DNA from 4 places in the Streptomyces sp. B3I8 genome. Region 2 is predicted to be linked to each of the others. Evidence: riboswitches for the same ligand, from Rfam matches in the RefSeq annotation. Region 2 holds a riboswitch; each other region holds the start of a gene.

Region 1 (5,708 bases), 3.4 Mb from region 2:
CGTCAGCCGCAACAGCGGTCCAAGAACCACGTATTTCAGCAGGTAGTAGAACACCGCGGCACTCCTCGCGTTCCCCGGGGAGCGATCAGTGTAGGTGGCGAGGGCGGCGGACGTAACCGCCGTGCGGTCACGCTCTGTCGCTACCGGCGAGTACCGACAGTTGTCGGCCGTCGGGCCGACAACTGCCCCCGCGGAGGGCGGGCGGCAGCCGCCGGGAGCCCGTGCCCGGACGCGTTCCCGTACGGGCACGGGCCGGCCCGCCCGGACACCGGCTTGCCTCGCCCGGGCACTGGGCCCCTACGGGCACCGGCTCCCCCGCCCGGGTGTCGGCTTCCCCGCCCGTGGCCTCAGCCCGCGCGGGTCAGGACCCGTTCCAGCGCCCCGAGTGCCCACCGCAGCTCGTCCGCCGTGATCGTCAGCGGCGGCGCCAGCCGGATCGTGGAGCCGTGGGTGTCCTTGACCAGGACCCCCTCCTCCAGCAGCCGTTCGCCGATCTCGCGGCCCGTGCCGAGCGCCGGATCGATGTCCACGCCCGCCCACAGCCCGCGGGCGCGGAAGCCGACCACGCCCCGGCCGACGAGCTCGGTCAGCCCGTCCCGCAGCACCACGCCCAGCTCCGCCGCCCGGCGCTGGAACTCCCCGGTCGCCAACAGGTCCACCACCGCGGAGCCGACCGCCGCCGCCAGCGGGTTGCCGCCGAAGGTCGAGCCGTGCTCACCCGGGTGCAGCACGCCGAGCACCTCCCGGCGGGCGACCACCGCGGACACCGGCACGATGCCGCCGCCGAGCGCCTTGCCGAGCAGCAGCACGTCCGGCAGCACCCCCTCGTGCTCCACCGCGAGGGTGCGCCCCGTCCGGCCCAGTCCCGACTGGATCTCGTCCGCGACGAACAGCGTCCCCGTGCGCCGGGTCAGCTCCCGGACTCCCCTCAGATAGCCGTCGTCCGGGATGATCACCCCGGCCTCGCCCTGGATCGGCTCGATCAGCACCGCCGCCGTCGTCCCGTCGACCGCCGCCTCCAGCGCCGCGAGGTCGTTGTACGGCACCACGCGGAAGCCGGGCGCGAAGGGGCCGAAGCCGGTCCGGGCCACGGGGTCGGTGGAGAAGCCGACGATCGTCGTCGTACGGCCGTGGAAGTTGTCCGCGGCGACGACGATCGTCGCCCGGTCGTCCGGCACGCCCTTCACGTCGTACGCCCACTTGCGGGCCACCTTCACCGCGCTCTCCACGGCCTCCGCGCCGGTGTTCATCGGCAACACCGTGTCCAGGCCGGTCAGTTCTGCCAGGGACGCGGCGAACGCGGCGAGCCGGTCGTGGTGGAAGGCGCGCGAGGTGAGCGTGAGGCGGTCGAGCTGACGGTGGGCCGCCTCGATCAGCACGGGGTGGCGGTGGCCGAAGTTGAGGGCGGAGTAGCCGGCGAGCATGTCGAGGTAGCGGCGGCCCTCGACGTCCTCCACCCAGGTGCCCTCGCCACGGGCGACGACCACGGGCAGGGGGTGGTAGTTGTGCGCGAGGACCGGTTCCTCGGCGCTGATCAGACCGGCGGTGGTGAGGTGGTCACGGGCGGGAGCGGTCATGAACGGATCTCCTGGGTGCAGCACTTGATGCCGCCGCCGGCCTTGAGGAACTCCGACAGGTCGACGGGGACGGGGACGTATCCGCGGCGGGCGAGCCGGTCGGCGAGGTCCGTGGCGCGCGGAGGGAGGAAGACGTGGCGGCCGTCCGAGACCGAGTTGAGGCCGAGGGCGAGCGCGTCCCGGCGGGTGGCGAGCACCGCGTCCGGGAACAGCCGGGCCAGTACCTCGCGGCTGCCCGGCGAGAACGCGTCCGGGTAGTAGGCGATGTTCGCCTCCCGGCCGGGGGCGGAGGGGGCGCTGGGGTCCACCGGGTCGAGGACGCACAGGGCGGTGTCGAGGTGGTAGAAGTACGGGTCCACCAGACGCAGCCCGATGACCGGGGCGCCGAAGAACTCCTGGGCCTCGCGGTGGGCTTCGGGGGTGGTGCGGAAGCCGGTGCCGGCGAGGATGTACCGGCCGGCCGGAACGAGGTCGCCCTCGCCCTCGCACACCGACTCGGGCCGGTACACGTCGTGGCCGGCGGCCTTGAACCAGGCCGCGTAGGCGCTCGACTCGGGGCGGCGTTCGGGGGCGTGGAAGAGGGAGCCGAAGACGCGGCCGTCCAGGACGAGGGCGGAGTTGGCGGCGAAGACCATGTCCGGGAGGCCGGGGACGGGGGGCACGGTCTCGACGGTGTGGCCGTGGTCGCGGTAGGCGCGGACCAGGTTCCGCCACTGGATCAGGGCGAGGCCGGTGTCGACGGGGACGTCGGGGTGCATCCAGGGATTGATCGCGTACCGGACGGTGAAGTACGTGGGTTCGCAGACGAGGTAGCGCCGAGGGCGCGGCACACGGGATTCGGGCACGAAGGGGTACCTCCGCTGATGCGGTGCCGAAGGGGGTGAGACCACGGTAGAGACGGCGAAGAGCGCCGGACAAGTGATGAAAACTGCGCGTACGCGCAGCTTCACTGCGTGAGAGTGCGGGGGTCCGCAACGTTCTTGCGTGGTGAGGGCCCGCAACGGCTCCTGCCCGGCGGGGGCCCGCATGGGTTCTTGGGCGGCGGGGGCTCGTCATGGCTCACGCGTGGCGCGGAGCCCGCATCCTTCTGGCGCGGCGGCGACCGACCCCGGCGCCCCACGGCCGGCCCGCGGGAGCTCGCGGCCGGCCGACGGTCGGCCGGCGGCCGCCCCCCACGTTCCCTCGCACCCGGCGACACTCCCGGCGCGAGGGGCCGGACGGGGTACCCCCTTTCGGCGTAGACACACCTCGTCTTTCGGGACCCGCCCGGTTGCGCGACCCGGGTGGACACCAAGCGGAACGAGGTGTTCCGGTGCTGGTCCGGGGCTCCTCCCGGTTCTGGACGCGGGCCGAAACAAAGGGTGTTCACTCGAACAGCAGAGTGGTGAGTAACAACACAAACCTCCGGTTCCGTTGGGATTTTCGGACTTCGATGGGTGAAGATCCCTTCCGACAGCCCCCGCCACAAGAGGCGGGGCGGTCCGGGCGGACGCCGAATCCTGCCGCCGCCCGGATGACCGGTCGACAGGAGTGGATCGGCAGGAGTGGAGGACCCGAGCACGACGGGTCGCCGGGACGGACACACGGTCCGTGCCGAGCAGCCCTTGGGGTGAAGCCGCGTCAGCGGCCGGGCAACTTCGCCAGCCCGAATCCGACAGGTCATCCTTCACAGGCGGCTGACGAAGGGTTGCGCATGACTGCGCTCGATCGTGTCCCGTCGCTGTTGACCCGGGCCGGCACCGCCTCGGCCCTCACCCTCGCCGCCGTGGGCGGCAGCATCGCGGTCCCCGGCGTCGCCTCCCAGGCGTCCGCCGCGACCACGGCGACGAAGGCGCTGCACGTCGCGGCGTCGAAGAAGGGCGCCCCCTACCAGTGGGGCGCCACCGGACCGCACCGGTTCGACTGCTCCGGGCTGACGCTGTACTCGTTCAAGAAGGCGGGCAAGAAGCTGCCCCGGACGGCCGCGGCCCAGTACAACAAGACGCGTCACATCTCGTCGTCCCACCGCAAGGCGGGCGACCTGGTGTTCTTCCACACGGGCAGTTACGTGTACCACGTGGGCATCTACGCCGGTAAGGGGAAGATCTGGCACGCGCCGAAGACGGGTGACGTCGTACGGCTGCAGAAGCTGTGGACCAGGAGCGTCTGGTACGGCAGGGTGCGCTGACCGCCCGCCGGGGCCCCGGTACCCGTACTCCGGTGCCGGGCCCCCGGCGTTCGTACCCGCACGGCGGGCCCCGGCACCCCGGTGGTCCGTGCCGGTCAGGGGCATGACGGGCCGTGGAACGGTTATCTGTCAGTCATGGCCGACCGTCCTCACCACGACCAACGCAACGAGACCCCGCTGGAGCGTGCCGACCGCAACTTCGCCGAGCTGCTGCAGGAGGTGCGCGTCACCCAGGCGGGCGTGCAGATCCTGTTCGCCTTCCTGCTGACGCTGGCCTTCACGCAGCGCTTCCCGCACATCGACACGTTCCAGCGCGCGACGTACGTCGTCACGCTGCTGCTGGCGATGCTGGCGGCCGTCCTGTTCACCGCGCCGGCGGCGCTGCACCGCTCGCTGTTCCAGCAGAACGCCAAGCCGCTGATCGTGCAGGTCTCCTCACGACTGGCCTCGGCGGGCCTGGCGGTACTGATGCTGGCGTTCACCGGCTCGGTGCTGCTCGTGGTGGACGTGACGCTGGGCCGGGGGGCGGGCATCGCCGCGGGCGCGGGAACCATGGCGGCATGCGTCCTGCTGTGGGGCGTCCTGCCGCGGCTGGTCCGCCGCACCGGTGTCCGCACGGACCGACAGCAGGTCACCAAGGGCTCCACACAGACGCCCGACGACCCGGACCGGAGGGACTCCGGCGGCTGAGCGGCCGGCCATGCCGCTCCCGGGTCCGGTCGGACCGGGTCCCGTCACGGGCCCGGCTGGATCCCGTCCCGTCACGGGCCCGGCTGGATCCCGTCCCGTCACGGGCCCGGCTGGATCCCGTCCCGTCACGGGTCCGGCTGGATCGCGGGCACCTTCCACGGCAGCTCGATCTCGATCCTCTTCCCGCCCTCCCGGGTGGGCCGCACGCTGAGCCGCCCGCCGTACTCCGCGGTCAGACAGCGCACGATGACCAGACCGCGCCCGTTGTCCCGCTGCACGGCCGCCGGCAGCCGCTCGGGGAAGCGCGGATGGCCATCGGTGACCCCGACGCGGAGCTGCTCGTCCCGGTCCAGGGCGAGGTCGACCGTGAAGGTCGGCGACATCCCCAAGGTGTGCTGCACGGCGTTGGTGGCGAGCTCGGAGACGATCAGGCGCACGGTGTCGGCGGCGTCGGGTGGCAGTCCCCAGTCGGTGAGCACGCCCGCCACGTATCTTCGGGCCGCGCAGACCGAGGCGGGATCGCTCGGCAGAGTGACGGATGCTTCCTGGTGATCTGCCATGGCGACGTCGCCCCTTTCCCACGGGACCGGAGCCCGGCACGGAGCGGACGGTTCGCGTACGGTCCCGGACTTGGTGCTGCGCGTCAGACTGCCACCACCCACGGGCTCCCTGCTGCCGATCCCCCAAGATATGCATATATCTGTCGCCCGAAGCGGTGAACTATCCGATGACCGACCGTATATGGGCGATTGCTCGGTCCATCCTCTACCGTCGCCCACCGGGCCCGCTGTCGCTCACCGTCACCGCGGCGCGTGCGCGCACGCCGGGCGGAAGGAGTCGGCCATGCAGTACGGACCAGCGGTGCGCCGCCGCAAACTCGGCGCGGAATTACGCGCCCAGCGCGCGCAGGCGGGTCTCACCAGCGGACAGGCGGCGTCCCGGGTGGGCTGGCACCAGTCGAAGGTGAGCCGGATCGAGACAGGTTCCAGTGGAGTGAAACCGGCCGATGTGCGGCTGCTGCTGGACGCCTACGGGGTCGTCGACCCGCAGTTGCGCGAGTTGTTGCTGGTGCTCGCGGGGTCGGAGGACGGCGGTGGCCGGCAGAACTGGTGGCACGCGTACCGGGGGGTGCTGCCGCCCGCCTACCGGGACTTCATCAGCCTGGAGTCGCAGGCCTCCGCGATGCGCACGCTGGAGACGCTGGTCGTGCCGGGGCTGTTGCAGACACCGGAGTACGCCCGTGCGGTGACCCGCGCCGCGATCGGTCCGCCGGA
Region 2 (5,708 bases):
GTAACCGGACCGGGCCGGCCGTCCCCCGACGACCGCCCGTCACCGCCTGCCGTTCCCGCTGCCCGCGCGGCGCCGCGCACTCCCTCCGCGGCGCTTCCCCCCTGACGCCGCCTCCCCGCGCGCTCCCCCTACAGCTTCTCCACCGGCGCGTACCGCAGCAGCAGCCGCTTCGGCTTGGGGTCGCCGAAGTCGATCGTCGCCTCCGCCTTCGCGCCCGCCCCGGAGACCGAGACCACCGTGCCGAGGCCGAACTGGTCGTGGGTGACACGGTCGCCGACGGACAGATCGACCGCGGGCTTGTCCCCCGCGCCGCCCCGGCCCGTCGCGAACCCGGCGGCGCCCGCCGCCGAGGAACGTGACCGGGACGGGAACGAGGAGGACAGCGACGACGACAGCGAGGCCGCGACGCCCGAGCCGCGCCCCGGCTTTCCGCCCGCGGCCGGCGCACCGGCCGACCCCGTCCGCTTCCACTGCACGTGCTGGTCGGGGATCTCCTCCAGGAAACGGGAGGGCGGGTTGTACGACGGCTGCCCCCATGCGCTGCGCAGTGCCGCGCGGGTCAGGTAGAGCCTCTCCCGGGCGCGCGTGATGCCCACGTACGCCAGTCGCCGCTCCTCCTCCAGCTCCTTGGTCTGACCGAGCGCGCGCATGTGCGGGAAGACGCCGTCCTCCATGCCGGTGAGGAAGACGACCGGGAACTCCAGGCCCTTGGCGGTGTGCAGGGTCATCAGGGTGATGACGCCCGAGCCGTCCTCCTCCTCGTCCGGGATCTGGTCGGAGTCGGCGACCAGGGCGACCTGTTCGAGGAAGTCGGCGAGGGTGGCGCCGGGAGCAGCGGGAGCAGCCGCGGCCGCGGGAACCGCTGCGGCCCCGGCATCCCCGGCCGCCGCGTCCGCGCCCTCGGCTCCCCCGTCCCCGGGCCCGGCCGCCGTGGCGGCGTCCGGTGCCGCCTGCCCGCCCCCGGTCCCCGTCCCGGCCGTGTCCTCGGCCCCGGCCCCGGCGCCCCGCTCCTGCTCGAACTCCAGGGCGACGGCGGCGAGTTCCTGGAGGTTCTCGATCCGGGTCTCGTCCTGCGGGTCCGTCGACGCCTGCAACTCGGCCAGGTAGCCGGTGCGTTCGAGGATGGCCTCCAGGACCGTCGCCGGGCCCGCGCCGGACTCGACGACCGTGCGCAGTTCCTCCATCAGTACGTTGAACCGCTTGACGGCGTTGGTGGAGCGGGCCGCCATGCCGTACGCCTCGTCGACGCGCCGCAGCGCCTGCGCGAAACTGATCCGCTCGCGCTGCGCGAGGGCGTCGATCATCGCCTCGGCGCGCTCGCCGATTCCCCGCTTGGGCACGTTGAGGATCCGGCGCAGCGGAACGGAGTCCTCGGGGTTGGCGAGGACCCGCAGGTAGGCCAGAACGTCCCGGACCTCCTTGCGCTCGTAGAAGCGAACACCGCCGACGACCTTGTAGGGCAGACCGACGCGGATGAACACCTCTTCGAAGACACGGGACTGGGCGTTGGTGCGGTAGAAGACGGCGACGTCGCCCGCCTTGGCCTCGCCCGCGTCCGTGAGACGGTCTATCTCGTCGGCGACGAACTGGGCCTCGTCGTGCTCGGTGTCGGCGACGTAGCCGGTGATCTGCGCGCCCGAGCCCGCGTTGGTCCACAGGTTCTTCGGGCGGCGGGACTCGTTGCGCTCGATGACCGCGTTGGCGGCGGACAGGATCGTCTGCGTGGAACGGTAGTTCTGCTCCAGCAGGATCGTCGTCGCGTCCGGGTAGTCCTCCTCGAACTGGAGGATGTTGCGGATCGTCGCGCCGCGGAAGGCGTAGATCGACTGGTCGGCGTCACCGACGACGCACAGCTCGGCGGGCGGCACCTGGGCCTCCGGCGGCACGTCGACCGGGTGCTCGGAGGTGCCGACCAGTTCGCGCACGAGGGCGTACTGGGCGTGGTTGGTGTCCTGGTACTCGTCGACCAGGACGTGCCGGAAGCGGCGGCGGTAGTGCTCGGCGACGTCCGGGAAGGCACGCAGCAGGTTGACCGTCGTCATGATCAGGTCGTCGAAGTCCAGCGCGTTGGCCTCGCGCAGCCGCGACTGGTAGAGCGCGTAGGCCTGGGCGACCGTCTTCTCGAAGCCGTCGGCGGCCTGCGCCGCGAAGTCCTCCTCGTCGATCAGCTCGTTCTTCAGGTTGCTGATCTTGGCGCTGAAGGACTTCGGCGGGAAGCGCTTGGGGTCGAGGTCCAGGTCACGACAGACGAGGGCCATCAGACGCTTGGAGTCGGCGGCGTCGTAGATCGAGAAGGACGAGGTGAAGCCGAGCCGCTTGCTCTCCCGGCGCAGGATGCGGACGCAGGCGCTGTGGAACGTCATCACCCACATCGCGTGCGCGCGCGGGCCGACGAGCTGCTCGACGCGCTCCTTCATCTCGCCCGCGGCCTTGTTGGTGAAGGTGATGGCGAGGATCTGGCCGGGGTGGACGCCGCGCTCGGCCAGCAGGTGCGCGATGCGGTGGGTGAGCACGCGGGTCTTGCCGGAGCCGGCGCCGGCGACGATGAGCAGGGGGGAGCCGGCGTGCACGACGGCCGCGCGCTGGTTCTCGTTCAGCCCGTCCAGGAGGGCCGCCGCGTCCAGGACGGGGCGGAGGGCGCCGTTGCGGTAGTACCCGCCTCCGGCTCCGGCCTCGCCGGAGCCCCCCGCTCCGGCCTGCCACCTGTCCGGGGGCACGTCGAACTTCCCGCCGAACAGATCGTCCGGAATCGGCTCCGGTACGTGCTCGTCCTCGGGCGGTGGCGGGGGTTCCTCACCGTGGGCCCGCGGGGCCTGGAGGTCCGCCAGGAAGCTGTCGTCAAAGAGGCTGCTCATCGCATCCCGAGTCTAGGGCGCCCCACCGACAACCGGCCTCCCCCTCGGAAACTCCGTAGGGAACCCCGGGGCGCCGGGGCGGCCCGCGTGACGAAGCTCTCAGCCGGGCGACGGTGCCCACCACGGCGGCCGGGCTTCAGACCGTCCGGTCGGTCGCCCGGACGCCGTCTCGGCGCGATCACCGCTGGTGGCCGGGCGGCGGCGACGGAACGGGCCGGTGGACGGGCAACTGACGGAACGATTACGCAGGTTGGCCGGAACCGTCGACGGCAACCGGATCCTCACGCGAAGGTCACAAAAATGTATCGGACATAACGCACTCCGACCTTCACACGAGACACACACGTTGGCTACGGTGCCGACAGGCCGCTCGACGCAACCGGCGAACGTCGCCGGGCCGCGCGGCCTCCGCCGAGTCCGGCCCGCCCCCGCGGGCAGCCGGAGCCGGGGACCCAACCGAGACCTGGGGTGAATCGGCCCAACCGCCCCGCGCGTACGGGCCGTAGGGCAGTCCTTCCGGAATCATCCGCCCGAATCCGACAGCTAACCCGGTAGGCGGAGCACGGAAGGAGTCGCCTCCCTTGGCGTCGGACCAGAAACCGCTCCCTGCCGGTGCGCGCGCCGCGTTTCCCGCGGTCCCCGCAGGACCGGGTACGCCCGCGCGAGCGTCGCGGGCCCTGGAACCCATGGCCCCGAATCCCATGGCCGTGGACCCCATGGCCCTGTTCTCCCCGGCAGGGGATGTCGCGCCCGAGGCCGAGCCGCCGGGACCGAGCCACGCGGAGGTCCAGCAGCGGATCGACAGCCTGTACCAACGGGTCGAGACGGCCACGGAGACCTACAACGCGACGCGCGTCCTGGCCGCCAAGGAGCGGCAGCGGTCGGGGCCCGCCGCGGAGGCCGCCAAGCGCACGCAGTGGCTCGACACGGCGCGCGCGAAACTCGGCCCGTCCGTCGCGGCGGTGCTGCCGGCCGACCGGCGACCGGACCGTCCGGCACCCGGTCGGTCCGCGCAGCGCCCGGGGGACCGGCGACCGCAGGGCCTGCGCCAGTCGTCGATCGACAGGACCGTCGCCGAACTGGTGGCCGCGACGGAGAAGCGGCGGCGGAGGCCGGGCGCCCCGGCGCTGGGTGCCGCCCGCGAGACCCCGGCCCTCGGGCCGGGCACTTCGGGACGGGAGCTGCCGGCACTGCCGGCGCCCAGGAAGCCCGCCTCGCCGAGCGCGGCGCCGCAGCGGTCGCCGCGGACGTCCAAGGAGGCGACGCAGCGGAAGCTCGCCGCAGCGCGCGTACTGCTGTCGCAACGGACCGGCGCCCCGCGTGCGGCACTGGAGAGCGCGCCCCAGGCGCAGCCCCAGTCGCAGTCGCAGTCGTGGACGTTCTCCTCCCCCACGGCCGAGCTCGCCCCGGGACCGGGACAGGGAATGCCGTCCGGGGCGTACGCGGGCACGAGCGGCACGGATGCCTTCCCGGCCGTGGGCGGCACGGGCTCCTTCCCGGCCGTCGACAGCACCGGCTCCTTTCCGACCGTGGGCGCCACCGGGTCGTTCCCGGCGGTCGGCACTACGGGCGCGTATCCGGGCGTGGAGAACACGGGTTCGTTCCCGGCCATGGGCGCCGGCGCGGCCGCCTACCCGGGCTTCGACGGCTCCGGCGCGTACCCGGGCACGGACACCGGGGCTTTCCCGGCGGTGAGCGGCATGGGTTCCATGAGTTCCACGGGTTCCATGGGTTCCATGGGTTCCATGGCGGGGGCGGGCGCCTCCCAGCCGTTCCCTCCCGCGGACGGCACCGGTTCCTTCCCGGCCCTCGGCACTGCCTACTCCTACCCCGGGATGGACGGCACGGGTGCCTACCCGGCGGCGGTGGACAACACAGGCGGCTTCCCCGCGGTTGACGGCGGCTTCCCGGCCGTGGACGGCACGGGGGCCTTCCCGGCCATCGGCAACACCGGTCCGTACCCCACGGGCGACGGCGCCGGAGCGTTCCCGGGCGCGGGCGGCACGGGCGCGTACCCGGCCGTAGCGGGCCTCGGCACGGGCAACGCCCACCCGACGGCCCCCGACCCCTATCCGGCCACGAACGGCACCGGAGCCTTCCCGGCGGCGGAGGGCGCCCCCGCGTATCCCGCCGCGAACGGCACCGGAGCCTTCCCCGGCGTGAGCAGCACCGGCAGCTTCCCGGCCACGGACGGCATCGGCTCATTCTCCGCCCCGGGCACCACCGGCGGCCTCCCCGGCATCGGCGGTGTCGGCTCATACGCGGCCACCGGCGGCGGTCCCGGGCCGCTTCCCGCCACCGGCCTCACCGTGACCTTCCCGGCCGCCGCGGGCGCCGGCACGTACGCGCCCGCGGGCAGTGGCGACTCGCTCCCGACCATCGAAAGCACGGGCAGCATCCCGGCCGTAGGCACCACGGCCGGCATCCCGGCCACAGGCACCACGGGCGGCCTCCCTCCCGCGAGCCACTCGGGACTCTCCTCCCCCGGCGCCACCACGCCCGCCCCCGCCGCGGCGGGCACCCTCGCCGCGGACAAGGCCGCGACCGCCGCCGCGTTCGCCCGGGCGCAGACCGGGCGGCCGTACGTCATGGGCGCGACCGGCCCCGGTTCGTACGACGCCGCCGGCCTCGTCCAGGCCGCCTGGAAGGCCGCCGGATTCCTGCTGCCGCGGTCGCCCGCCGAGCAGGCCCGGTGCGGCACGACCGTGCCACTCGCCGCGGCCCACCCCGGTGACCTGGTCTTCTTCTACGACGACCTCGGCCACGTGGGCATCTACACGGGCAACGGCATGATGATCCACGCCCCGCGTCCGGGCGCGTACGTACGGGAGGAGTCCGTGTACTTCGACGGTG
Region 3 (5,708 bases), 180 kb from region 2:
ACGCGGCCGTCGACCAGGACGGGGCGGACGGGCTGACGCTGATCGAGCCCGGCTACCTCATGCCGCACCCCACGCTGCCCGCCGTACGGGTCGACCGGCGCGACGACCTGTGGGCCGAGCCGATCAGCAAGGTGCTGCTGCGCCACCCCTTCCTGTCCGACGACGAACTGGCGGCGGCGGCCCGGGGGGCGGTCGGTTCGCTGGCCACGGTCACCATGTCCGGGCCCGGGACCGTCGAACTCCAGCCATGTGGCGTGACGAAGGCGACGGGGCTGGCGCTGGCGGCCGAGCGGCTGGGGCTTTCCCCGGCCCGGACCCTCGCCTTCGGGGACATGCCCAACGACATCCCCATGTTCGACTGGGCGGCCCGCGGGGTGGCCATGGCCAACGCCCATCCCGAACTCAAGGCGGTCGCCGACGAGGTCACGGCGTCGAACGAGGACGACGGCATCGCCGTCGTCCTCGAACGCCTCTTCCCGGCCGGGGCGTGAGCCCAGGACCAGGGTCAGCCCCCGGTCAAGGCGTCAGTCACCTGTTCCAGGCGTCGACCCCCGAACCAGGTGCGGAGCCCCCGGGTCGGGTAGGGGCACGGGCAGGTATGGGCACCGGGTCGGGTGCGGGGGCCCGTCCGGGCGGTCGGCCCGGTTCAGTACGCGCCGTACACGTTGTCGATCGAGCCGTACCGCGCGGCCGCGTAGTTGCAGGACGCCGTGATGTTGGCGATCGGGTCGAACGGGTCGAACGAGGTGCCGGGCACGTGGTAGGCGAGGAACGTCGGGTCGATGATCTGGAGCAGTCCCTTGGACGGGGTGCCCGCCAGGGCGTTGGAGTCCCAGTTGTTCACGGCGAGCGGGTTGCCTGACGACTCCCGCATGATGTTGCGCTGGATGCCGTCGTAGCTGCCGGGGATGCCGTTCTGCGCCATGATCGACAGCGACTGCTGGATCCAGCCGTCGAGGTTGTTGGCGTAGGTGGCCGTGGTGGCGGTCGTCGTCGCCGCGGTCGTCGTCGTGGCGGCGGTGGGCGTGGCCGCGGAGGCCTGGGTGGCGCCGAACAGCGGGAGCGCGAGGGCGGCGGCACCGGTGCCGGCGGCGATCAGGGCGCGGGCGGGCAGGCGGAAGCCGGGCAGGGCGAAGCGGGACATGGCGGATTTCCTCTCCGTCGCCTGCGAGGTGAGCTGTCGGGTTCGGGCTGGGAGGTGCCCGGCCGGCCCACGCACGCGGGACCGGCTTCACCCCTAGCCGTGCCGGGACTTGGCCCCGGACCGGCGACTTACCTGGGTCCCCCGCTCCTGCCGTGCGAGATGGGTGAATGGGTGCTCCGGACGGCGGCAGGACTCGGCGTTCCACCCGGATCGGGGAGGAAGCTATGCGAGAGAACCTGTGAGGAACAAGTGACGAAAACGAGGTTCTATCCGGTTGATCTTTTGCTGGGCGTTTTGGGATGTTGATCCTTTGTGCGCCACCCGGCTCAACTGGGCGTCCGGGTAAGGGGAATGTGAGATTCCGGAGCAGTGCGTCCCGCGAGGTGTGCGCGTGACCCAACTCACTGAGGGCGTGAGACGGACGTATGGTGCGGAATAGGCTCAATGTTCGCAAGTCGTCCGCGCGGGGAATGTCCGTGTCGTCCGGACGATGCCCGGGGGATCCGCCCGGGGGGCCGCCGTGATGTGGATCATGCATAAGTCCGTACATGACCGTGCGTATCACCCGATCACGAACATGCCGTCTCTGATCCGGTACGTCCCGGCCTGGAACCATGGGCGCTCGTGGTGATCGAAACATGACCGGATACGCTGACTTGAGTGAGGGCAGCGACCTATCGACAAACCGTGTAACCGTCGCCAGACACCAGCAGACAGGAGACCCCTCGTGACCGTCGTCGGGCCATTCGGGCTGAGCGTGCGGGACCAGGCTCTGGAAGCCGATGTCCAGGTGGGTCTGACGGCTGTCGAGGAGGGCCTGCTCGAAGCCACCAAGAGCGGGGTCCCCTTCATCACGGAGGCCGCACAGCATCTCGTCCGCGCGGGCGGGAAGCGGTTCCGGCCGCTGCTGGTGATGCTGGCGGCGCAGTTCGGCGACCCGTACGCGCCGGGGATCGTGCCCTCGGCGGTCGTCGTCGAGCTCACTCATCTCGCCACGCTCTACCACGACGACGTCATGGACGAGGCCGAGGTGCGGCGCGGGGTGGACAGCGCCAACACCCGCTGGGGCAACTCGGTCGCGGTCCTCACCGGCGACTTCCTCTTCTCCCGCGCCTCCCACATGCTGGCCGACCTCGGCCCCGAGGCGGTCCGGATCCAGGCGGAGGCGTTCGAACGGCTGGTCACCGGGCAGATCCTGGAGACCGCCGGGCCGCGCGACGGCCGGGACCCCGTCGACCACTACCTCGACGTGCTGGCCGGCAAGACCGGCTCCCTGGTCGCGGTGGCCTGTCGGTTCGGCGCGATGATGTCCGGCGCCGACGAGACGGTCGTGGACGTGCTCACGCAGTACGGAGAGCGGCTCGGCGTCGCCTTCCAGCTCGCCGACGACGTACTCGACATCGCCTCCGACTCCCGCGAGTCCGGCAAGACGCCGGGCACCGACCTGCGCGAGGGCATCCCCACCCTGCCGGTGCTGCGGCTGCGCGAGCAGGCCGAGCGGCTCGGGCTGCCGGCGGACGTGGCCCTGTGCGAGCTGCTCGACTCCGACCTGAGCGACGACGCCCGTCTCGACGAGGCCCTGGACCAGCTGCGGGAACACCCCGCCCTCGAGCAGGCGCGGCGGGACACGGTGCGGTACGCGGAGGACGCGCGGTCGGCGCTGGCCCCGCTGCCGGAGTGCGCGGCGAAGACGGCGCTGACGGAGATGTGCGAACTGGTGGTCCACCGGGCCGGGTGACACCCCGGAACCTCCACCCCACGACCCGCCTCTTCGCCCTGTCCTCCCCTCCCTTTCGCATCTCACGGGCCCTTCCCCCTACGGGAGGGTGGACGATCTCCACCCGCGTGTCATACCGCAGGAGTACGCGGAGTTGGACCCGGGGGTTGACGCCTCGTCGCGGACTTTTTGGTCATATGGAGAGGACCACCTCCCCGGACTTCGGGTGACAATGGCGGCACGGGGTGGGAAGTCTTGGCTCGAGCGTGAACCGGGAGCCGAGGGGAGCGAGAGCACGGCAGGCCGCCGCCGACGACGGAGGTAAGGCACACATGGCACCGTACGGAACCGACGACATCACCCCCGGTGCGACCCCGGGCGGGAACACGGGTGGCAGCGCGGGCGGGGCGCGGCGCAAGGCCTCGCGGTACGTCGTCCCCGCCGCGGTGGTGGGGGTGACGGCGGCGACCATCGGGCTCGTCCCGGCGCTCGCCGACTCCGGTGACCCCGACCTGCCGAAGATCAGCGCGCAGAAGCTCGTCGAGAAGGTCGCCGCGTCGCACGTGGACCAGCTTTCCGGCACCTTCAAGATCACCACCGATCTGGGTCTGCCGGACCTGGGCGGCCTGGAGAGCGGCCTGCTCTCCGGTGCCTCGTCCCAGGGCGGCTCCACCGCCGACCCCTCCGCCAGGCTGACGGAGCTGGCGAGCGGCACGCACACCCTGCGTGTGGCGATGGACGGGCCGGACAGGCACAAGCTGTCCATCGTCGAGAAGGCGGCCGAGTACAGCGTCATCCACAACGGCGACGAGGTGTGGGCGTACGACAGCGCGTCCAACCAGGCCTTCCACGCCCAGGAACCGGGCGGCGCGACCCACGACGGCCACGGGAAGAAGGGCGGCGGGCACCACGGCCCCGGGGGCGACGACACGTCACTCACCCCCAAGGACCTCGCGCAGCAGGTCCTGAAGGCCGCCGACGGCACGACGTCCGTCACGGTCGACGGCACCGTCCGCGTCGCCGGTCGGGACGCCTACAAGCTGCTGGTCAAGCCGGAGAAGTCCGGTTCGACGATCGGTGCGGTCAGCATCGCGGTGGACGCGCGCACCGGGATGCCGCTGAAGTTCACGCTCACCCCCGCCTCGGGCGGCGCGGCCGTGGTGGACGCGGGCTTCACCAAGGTCAGCTTCGACCGGCCGGCCGCGTCGACGTTCGACTTCACCCCGCCCAAGGGCACCAAGGTCACCGAGGAGGACGACGCGGAGAAGGCGGCGCCGCACAAGGGTGCGGGCGGCATGCCGGGCGCGGGCCTGCCCGGCCTCGGCGCTTTCGGCGACCTCGGCGGCGCGGACGGCGCGGGTGGCGCCAGGACGATCGGCGAGGGCTGGTCTGCGATAGCCGAGTTCGGCGGTGACGAGAGCATGCCCTCCGGCTCCTCGCACGGCTCGGGTTCGGCCGACGACAGTGCTGCCTCCGGCCTCCTCGGCTCCTTCGGGGACAAGGTGAGCGGCAAGTTCGGCTCGGGCACGGTCTACTCGACCCGCCTGGTCAACGCGCTGATGACCGAGGACGGCAAGGTGTACGTGGGCGCGGTCACCAAGGACGCGCTGGTGAAGGCGGCCGACGCGGCCAAGTAGGTGCCGGGTCCGCCCCGGCGGACGGCAGGGCCACGAGTGGGGGAGCGCATGGAGGAACCGTCCGCGGAGGACACGGCGCAACCGTCCACGACGTCCCGGTCCACGGCGGAGCCGTCCCCGGCCGCAGGTGACGGGGCCGGGGACGAGGCCGGGGCCGAGGTCGGTTCCGAGGTCGGGGCGGTCATCGCCACCCGTGCGCTCACCAAGCGGTACCGCGGCGGACAGCTCGCCGTGGACGGTCTCGACCTGACCGTCCCGGCGGGCAGCGTCTTCGGCTTCCTCGGGCCCAACGGTTCCGGCAAGACCACCACGATCCGCATGCTGATGGGTCTCATCGAGCCGACCTCCGGCACGGCGCACGTGCTCGGCCGGCCCATGCCCCGCGCGGGCCGTGCCGTCCTCCCGCACGTCGGCGCGCTCATCGAGGGCCCGGCGCTGTACGGCTTCCTCTCCGGGCGCGACAACCTCCTGCGCTACGACGACGCCGACCCCACCGCCGACCCCCGCACCCGGCGGGCCCGGGTCGGGGCCGCCCTGGACCGGGTCGGGCTGACCGCGGCCGCCGGCAAGAAGGCGAGGGCGTACTCGCTCGGCATGAAGCAGCGGCTCGGCCTCGCCGCGGCCCTGCTCCGGCCGCGACGGCTGCTCGTCCTGGACGAGCCGACCAACGGCCTCGACCCGCAGGGCATGCGTGAGATCCGCACCCTGGTCAGGGAGTTGGCCTGCGACGGCACCACCGTCTTCCTCTCCTCCCACCTGCTGGACGAGATCGAGCAGGTCTGCACCCACGTGGCCGTGATGGCCGGGGGCCGGCTCCTGACCCAGGGCACGGTGGCCGAACTGGCGGCCGGCGCGCGGGGACGGCTGGTCGTGACCACCCCGGACGCGGCGAACGCGGTGGACGCGGCCCGGGTACTGAAGGAACAGGGCGTGGACGACGTCGTACTGGCCGAGGACCGGGTCACCGTCACCGGAGAACCCCCGGAGGGCGAACTCGCCGACCTCAACGCGGCCTTGGTGACGGCGGGGGTGCGCGTGCGGGGCTTCGCCGTGGAACGGGCCTCGCTGGAGGACACGTTCGTGGCTCTGACGGGGGAGGGCTTCGATGTCGCGGGCTGAGGCGTCGGGCACGGGCACGGGCACGGGGACTGCGACGGGGACGGCGGCGGCCGCGCCGGTGCCGGAGTCGGCTGCCGCTGCCGTGCGCCGG
Region 4 (5,708 bases), 1.4 Mb from region 2:
TTCACCGACCCGGACGTGCTCGATCTCACTCGCCGTGACAATCAACACCTCGGATACGGGCACGGCATCCACTACTGTCTCGGTGCCCCGCTCGCCCGTCTGGAGGGCCGGACCGCGCTCGCGGCCCTCCTGACCCGCCTTCCGGACCTCCGACTCGCGGTGGATTCCACCGAATTGCGGTGGCGTGGAGGCCTCATCATGCGCGGATTGCGCACGCTGCCCGTGGAGTTCGCACCCGTCCCGAAATGAGACGGCATCGGTTCCGCGTAAACACGCTCAGCCACGCAAAAGTGACAGGTTTTCAGCTTTGTGATCTTCACGTGATCTGCGCTGCATTAACTTGTAACCGGTGTTCTACTGGCTATACGTTCACGCATCAACAAGGCGGTCCCCCGGATCGCCGCGTTGGGTCACCGCTGTCGTGTGAAAGGCATCCGCATGCTCTCCGGGAACGGTCGTCACCGTCGCCCCCGCCAGGCTCCGGCTCTCCTCGTCGCGGCCGGCGTGACCGGCTCCGCCATCGCCATCCCCCTGCTCGGCGCCACCGGTGCGAGCGCCGCCAGCGGCACCACCTGGGACCACGTGGCGGAGTGTGAGAGCGGCGGCTCCTGGAGCGCCGACACGGGCAACAACCTGTACGGCGGACTGCAGTTGTCGCAGGACGACTGGGACCACTACGGCGGCCTCGACTACGCGCCGAGCCCCGACCAGGCCAGCCGCTCGCAGCAGATCGCCGTCGCCGAGAAGATCCTCGACGCCGAGGGCGTCGCCGCCTGGCCCACCTGCGGCCCGCTCTCCGGACTCTCCAAGGACTCCGGTTCCGCGGACGTGGACACGGGCCTGGGCGGCGGTTCCTCCTCGGACGAGTCCGGGGACTCCGACTCCGGACTCGACCTCGGACTGGACAACTCGTCCGGTTCGGCCGATTCGTCCGGCTCGGCGTCCTCCTCCTCGGGTTCCTCCGGCTCCTCGAATTCACCGGGCTCCTCCGGCAAGTCCACCGGGGATTCCGGCAGCACGTCCGACCGCGCCTCCGGAAAGGCGAGCGCGAGCCCGAGCAAGAAGGGCGAGGATTCCTCCCGCGATTCCGGCGATTCGCGCTCCGGCGGCGAATCCACCCGGTCTCCGGAATCCGGTGACAAGTCCGGCGGTTCGTCGGCCGGGCGGTCGTCGGGGAGCGCGTCGGACGACCACTACCGGCAGAGCCCGGGCGCCTCGGCCCTCGTCGACACGGGCGCCGTCGACGGGACGAAGGGTGCCAACACCCTCATCGCCGACGGAACCGGCCGGCACCGCGGCAGCAGCGCCGAGACGGGCTCCACCTACACGGTCCGCGACGGCGACACCCTCGGCTCCATCGCCGACTCCCTTGGCGTCGACGGCGGGTGGGAGGCCCTCTACCGCCAGAACAAGGACGCCATCGGCAGCGACCCGAGCGTCATCCGCGCCGGTCAGAGCCTCGACGTGGAGTAGGCGAACAGGGGTCCGGGACTGCTGGGACGCCAGGGGAACAATCGGACGTACGGGGTCGAAGTGCACCCGAAATCAGGGGAGTTTGGTCCGTGGATCACCCTTGATGTCCGATTCGGTGAAAGTGTGGGATGAGTCTCATAAGCCTTGATCGTCTTTGAAATCCGCCGGATCCCGTGTCTACGGTCGTCACCGCTCGCCATCGCGGGCCCCGACGGTCGCAACGCCGAATCCTGCCAGCGGCCGTACGGGAACAGTCGTCGCGTCAAGCGCCGTAGGCAGGAGCGGGGGACCCAGGTAAGTGCCGGGTCCGGCAGCCGGGCCATCTCGTGGCCCCGGACGGCCGGACACGGCTTGGGGTGAAGTCGTGTGCCGGAAGCGGCACACGACCGGGCAACTCAACCGGCCCGAACCCGACAGCTCACCTCGCAGGCGTCGGTGAGGGGATCTCTCCATGCTGTTTTCCGGCAAGGGCAAGCACCGTCGTCCGTCCAAGGCCACCCGGGTCGTCGCACTCGCCGGCGTCACCGGTGCCGCCGTCGCCGCCCCGCTGATGGCGGCCGGTAACGCCTCCGCCGCCACCGCCTCCCAGTGGGACGCCGTCGCCCAGTGCGAGTCCGGCGGCAACTGGTCCATCAACACCGGCAACGGTTTCTACGGTGGCCTGCAGTTCACCAACTCCACCTGGGCCGCGTACGGCGGTACCGCGTACGCCGCGCGTGCCGACCTGGCCTCCAAGTCGGCGCAGATAGCCGTCGCCGAGAAGGTCCTCGCGGGCCAGGGCAAGGGCGCCTGGCCGGTGTGCGGCAAGGGGCTGACCGGCGCCGCGTACAACGGTGCGGCCGCCACGTCCAACGGCTCGTCGTCCAACGGCTCGTCGTCGAGCGGGTCGAGCGGCTCCGGCAGCTCCGGCAGCTCCGGCAGCGCGGGCTCCACCAGCGGTTCCTCGTCCGCCGGGCAGCACGCCTCCCGCTCGCAGGAGCGTCCGGCCGTGAAGAAGACGGTCACCACGCCGACCGGCAAGAAGGTCGAGAAGGGTGACGGCGAGTACAAGGTCGTCAAGGGTGACACCCTGAGCGAGATCGCCGCGGACCACGACGTCAAGGGCGGCTGGCAGAAGCTGTTCAAGCTGAACAAGGACATCGTGGACGACGCGGACGTCATCTACCCGGGCCAGCAGCTCCACCTGAGCTGACCCCCCGGCCCCCGCGGGGCCACCCCGGCCCCTCCCACGGGCCACCCCGGCCCTCCCGCGGGGCCACCCCCGTCCCCACGGGCCCCCACCCCCGGCGCGTCTCCCCCGTGCGCGCCGGGGGTGGGGCATGTCCGGGCAGGGGGGAGCCGTGAAAGGGTCTGCGGCCGCCGGGTGTCGCCGCGCTCTCCTGATGCCCACCCCCGCTCATTTTGTTCCGTCAGGAAACAATTCACCCACACTTCTGCCCGCGGAGTGGGCCGCACACCGGTGCCGCCGCCCGGGACGGCTAGGCTCGGACCGCGGGCCGTCCCGGCTCCGCGCCCCACGTCGGGCCCGAGGGTCCGGCGTACCCGCGTCACATCCCAGAAGGAGATGCTCGTGCCGTCCATCGACGTCGTCGTAGCCCGGGAAATCCTGGACTCCCGAGGCAACCCCACGGTCGAGGTCGAGGTCGGCCTCGACGACGGCAGCACGGGTCGTGCCGCCGTTCCCTCCGGTGCCAGCACCGGTGCCTTCGAGGCCATCGAACTCCGTGACGGCGACCCGAGCCGCTACCTGGGCAAGGGTGTCGAGAAGGCCGTCCTCGCCGTCATCGAGCAGATCGGCCCGGAGCTGGTCGGCTACGACGCCACCGAGCAGCGCCTGATCGACCAGGCCATGTTCGACCTGGACGCCACCGACAATAAGGGCTCGCTGGGCGCCAACGCCATCCTCGGCGTCTCCCTCGCCGTGGCCCACGCCGCCTCCGAGGCCAGCGACCTCCCGCTCTTCCGTTACCTCGGCGGCCCCAACGCGCACCTGCTGCCGGTGCCGATGATGAACATCCTGAACGGCGGCTCGCACGCCGACTCCAACGTGGACATCCAGGAGTTCATGATCGCCCCGATCGGCGCGGAGTCCTTCTCCGAGGCCCTGCGCTGGGGCGCCGAGGTCTACCACACGCTGAAGAAGGTCCTGAAGAACAAGGGCCTGGCCACCGGCCTCGGCGACGAGGGCGGCTTCGCCCCCAACCTCGGCTCCAACCGCGAGGCCCTGGACCTCATCCTCGAGGCGATCAAGGAGGCCGGCTACACCCCCGGCGACCAGATCGCCCTCGCCCTCGATGTCGCCGCCTCCGAGTTCTACAAGGACGGCGTCTACACCTTCGAGGGCAAGGAGCGCTCGGCGGCCGAGATGACCGAGTACTACGCGGAGCTCGTCGACGCGTACCCGCTCGTCTCCATCGAGGACCCGCTGTTCGAGGACGACTGGGCCGGCTGGCAGACCATCACCGCCAAGCTCGGCGACAAGGTGCAGCTCGTCGGCGACGACCTGTTCGTCACCAACCCCGAGCGCCTGGCCCGCGGCATCGAGGAGAACTCCGCCAACGCCCTGCTGGTCAAGGTCAACCAGATCGGCTCGCTGACCGAGACCCTGGACGCCGTCGAGCTCGCCCAGCGCAACGGCTTCAAGTGCATGATGTCCCACCGCTCCGGTGAGACCGAGGACGTCACCATCGCCGACCTGGCCGTCGCCACCAACTGCGGCCAGATCAAGACCGGCGCCCCGGCCCGCTCCGAGCGCGTCGCCAAGTACAACCAGCTGCTGCGCATCGAGGAGATCCTCGACGACGCCGCGGTGTACGCCGGCCGCTCGGCGTTCCCCCGGTTCCGCTCCGCCGGCCAGTAGGCACGGCACGGGCCGAGCAGGCCTGAGCACCGCCCGTAGGCAGCGTCGTACGTACGTCCCCGCACCCGGTCCCGTACCGTGTGCGGGGACGTACGCGTGAGACGGGCACGTACGACCACCTACGACCGCGTACGACACGGACGTGTACGACCATGTACGGCGGCGAGCACGTACGGCACGGGTACGTACGGCACGGGGCGCGCGTGACCACGTAGGACACGGGCGCGCGATCGCGACGGGAGGCGGAGGACATGGCCGCGAAGGACCGGGACCGGTTCTCGACCGCCACCAGGCTGCGGCTGCTCGGCGAGCAGACGGCCGCCCGGGTCTACCGTTCGCAGACCCGGCGTCAGGCCCGCCGCTCCCGGCTCACCGGCCGCGCGGCACTGCTCGCCCTGGTGCTGTGCACGATGATCGTGGCGCTCGCCTACCCGATGCGGCAGTACGTCTCCCAGCGGGCCCGTATCGCCGAGGAGGAGCGCAAGCAGGAGCAGGCCCGTGAGCGGGTGGAGCAGCTGCGCGACCTCAAGGCCCGCTGGCAGGACGACGCCTACGCGGAGCAGCAGATCAGGCTGCGGCTGCACTACGTGATGCCGGGGGAGACCGGCTTCGTCGTGGCGGACCCCAGCGCCGTCACACGCACCCGCTCCGCCGGCGGCGCGGCGACGCGCCCCTGGTACGCCAACCTGTGGGACGGCGTCGACCGGGCGGACGCGGCCGTCCGCCGTTGAGACAGTACGGTTCTCGTACGGCAGCAAGCGGGCACCGGACCCCTCGGGCCCGTGTCGACACGGACAGAGAGACTCTTCGACGCGCATGGAAACCCCTCCGCCGACCACCCCGCGCACCGCACCCACCGACGCCGACGTGGAGGCGTTCCGGCAGCAGCTCGGCCGGCCGCCGCGCGGGTTGCGCGCGATCGCGCACCGGTGCCCGTGCGGGCAGCCCGATGTGGTCGAGACGGCACCGCGGCTGCCCGACGGCACGCCGTTCCCGACGCTGTACTACCTGACGTGCCCGCGCGCGAACTCCGCGATCGGCACGCTGGAGGCCGATGGCGTCATGAAGGAGATGACCGAACGCCTGGCCGAGGACCCGGAGCTGGCCGCGGCATACCGCGCCGCCCACGAGGACTATCTGCGGCGCCGGGACGAGATCGAGGAGCTGAAGGGCTTCCCGTCCGCGGGCGGGATGCCCGACCGAGTGAAGTGCCTGCATGTCCTCGTGGCGCACGCGCTGGCCGCCGGTCCGGGCGTCAACCCGCTGGGCGACGAGGCGCTCGCGATGCTGCCGGAGTGGTGGCGCAAGGGGGCGTGCGTGACGGTACCGGCCACGGCCACGGTCCCGGTCCCGGATTCCCGCGATGAGCACGAGG

The links. A riboswitch is a leader RNA that binds a small molecule or an ion and turns the genes downstream of it on or off. The one in region 2 is predicted to bind cyclic di-AMP.
Region 1: linked by a shared signal. The riboswitch ahead of QFZ64_RS06115 (C40 family peptidase) and the one ahead of QFZ64_RS35390 (NlpC/P60 family protein) in region 2 are both predicted to bind cyclic di-AMP.
Region 3: linked by a shared signal. The riboswitch ahead of QFZ64_RS20310 (transglycosylase SLT domain-containing protein) and the one ahead of QFZ64_RS35390 (NlpC/P60 family protein) in region 2 are both predicted to bind cyclic di-AMP.
Region 4: linked by a shared signal. The riboswitch ahead of QFZ64_RS14625 (transglycosylase family protein) and the one ahead of QFZ64_RS35390 (NlpC/P60 family protein) in region 2 are both predicted to bind cyclic di-AMP.

The regions. Positions count from the first base shown of each region.
Region 1 is NZ_JAUSYN010000002.1:871,040-876,747, forward strand. It holds gene QFZ64_RS06100 (1-acyl-sn-glycerol-3-phosphate acyltransferase) at 1-54, opposite strand, end outside; gene rocD (ornithine--oxo-acid transaminase) at 348-1,577, opposite strand; gene ddaH (dimethylargininase) at 1,574-2,422, opposite strand; cyclic di-AMP (ydaO/yuaA leader) riboswitch at 3,058-3,267, shown strand; gene QFZ64_RS06115 (C40 family peptidase) at 3,271-3,744, shown strand; gene QFZ64_RS06120 (DUF6328 family protein) at 3,880-4,434, shown strand; gene QFZ64_RS06125 (ATP-binding protein) at 4,560-4,994, opposite strand; gene QFZ64_RS06130 (helix-turn-helix transcriptional regulator) at 5,278-5,708, shown strand, end outside.
Region 2 is NZ_JAUSYN010000002.1:4,264,818-4,270,525, reverse strand. It holds partial or broken gene QFZ64_RS21180 (peptidoglycan DD-metalloendopeptidase family protein) at 1-4, shown strand, start outside; gene QFZ64_RS21175 (ATP-dependent DNA helicase) at 129-2,855, opposite strand; cyclic di-AMP (ydaO/yuaA leader) riboswitch at 3,255-3,428, shown strand; gene QFZ64_RS35390 (NlpC/P60 family protein) at 3,542-5,708, shown strand, end outside.
Region 3 is NZ_JAUSYN010000002.1:4,087,912-4,093,619, forward strand. It holds gene QFZ64_RS20305 (HAD family hydrolase) at 1-491, shown strand, start outside; gene QFZ64_RS20310 (transglycosylase SLT domain-containing protein) at 647-1,144, opposite strand; cyclic di-AMP (ydaO/yuaA leader) riboswitch at 1,150-1,320, opposite strand; gene QFZ64_RS20315 (polyprenyl synthetase family protein) at 1,872-2,882, shown strand; gene QFZ64_RS20320 (DUF2092 domain-containing protein) at 3,194-4,498, shown strand; gene QFZ64_RS20325 (ABC transporter ATP-binding protein) at 4,547-5,617, shown strand; gene QFZ64_RS20330 (ABC transporter permease) at 5,604-5,708, shown strand, end outside.
Region 4 is NZ_JAUSYN010000002.1:2,843,663-2,849,370, reverse strand. It holds gene QFZ64_RS14635 (cytochrome P450) at 1-249, shown strand, start outside; gene QFZ64_RS14630 (transglycosylase family protein) at 439-1,473, shown strand; cyclic di-AMP (ydaO/yuaA leader) riboswitch at 1,731-1,920, shown strand; gene QFZ64_RS14625 (transglycosylase family protein) at 1,925-2,665, shown strand; gene eno (phosphopyruvate hydratase) at 3,044-4,333, shown strand; gene QFZ64_RS14615 (septum formation initiator family protein) at 4,585-5,064, shown strand; gene QFZ64_RS14610 (DUF501 domain-containing protein) at 5,150-5,708, shown strand, end outside.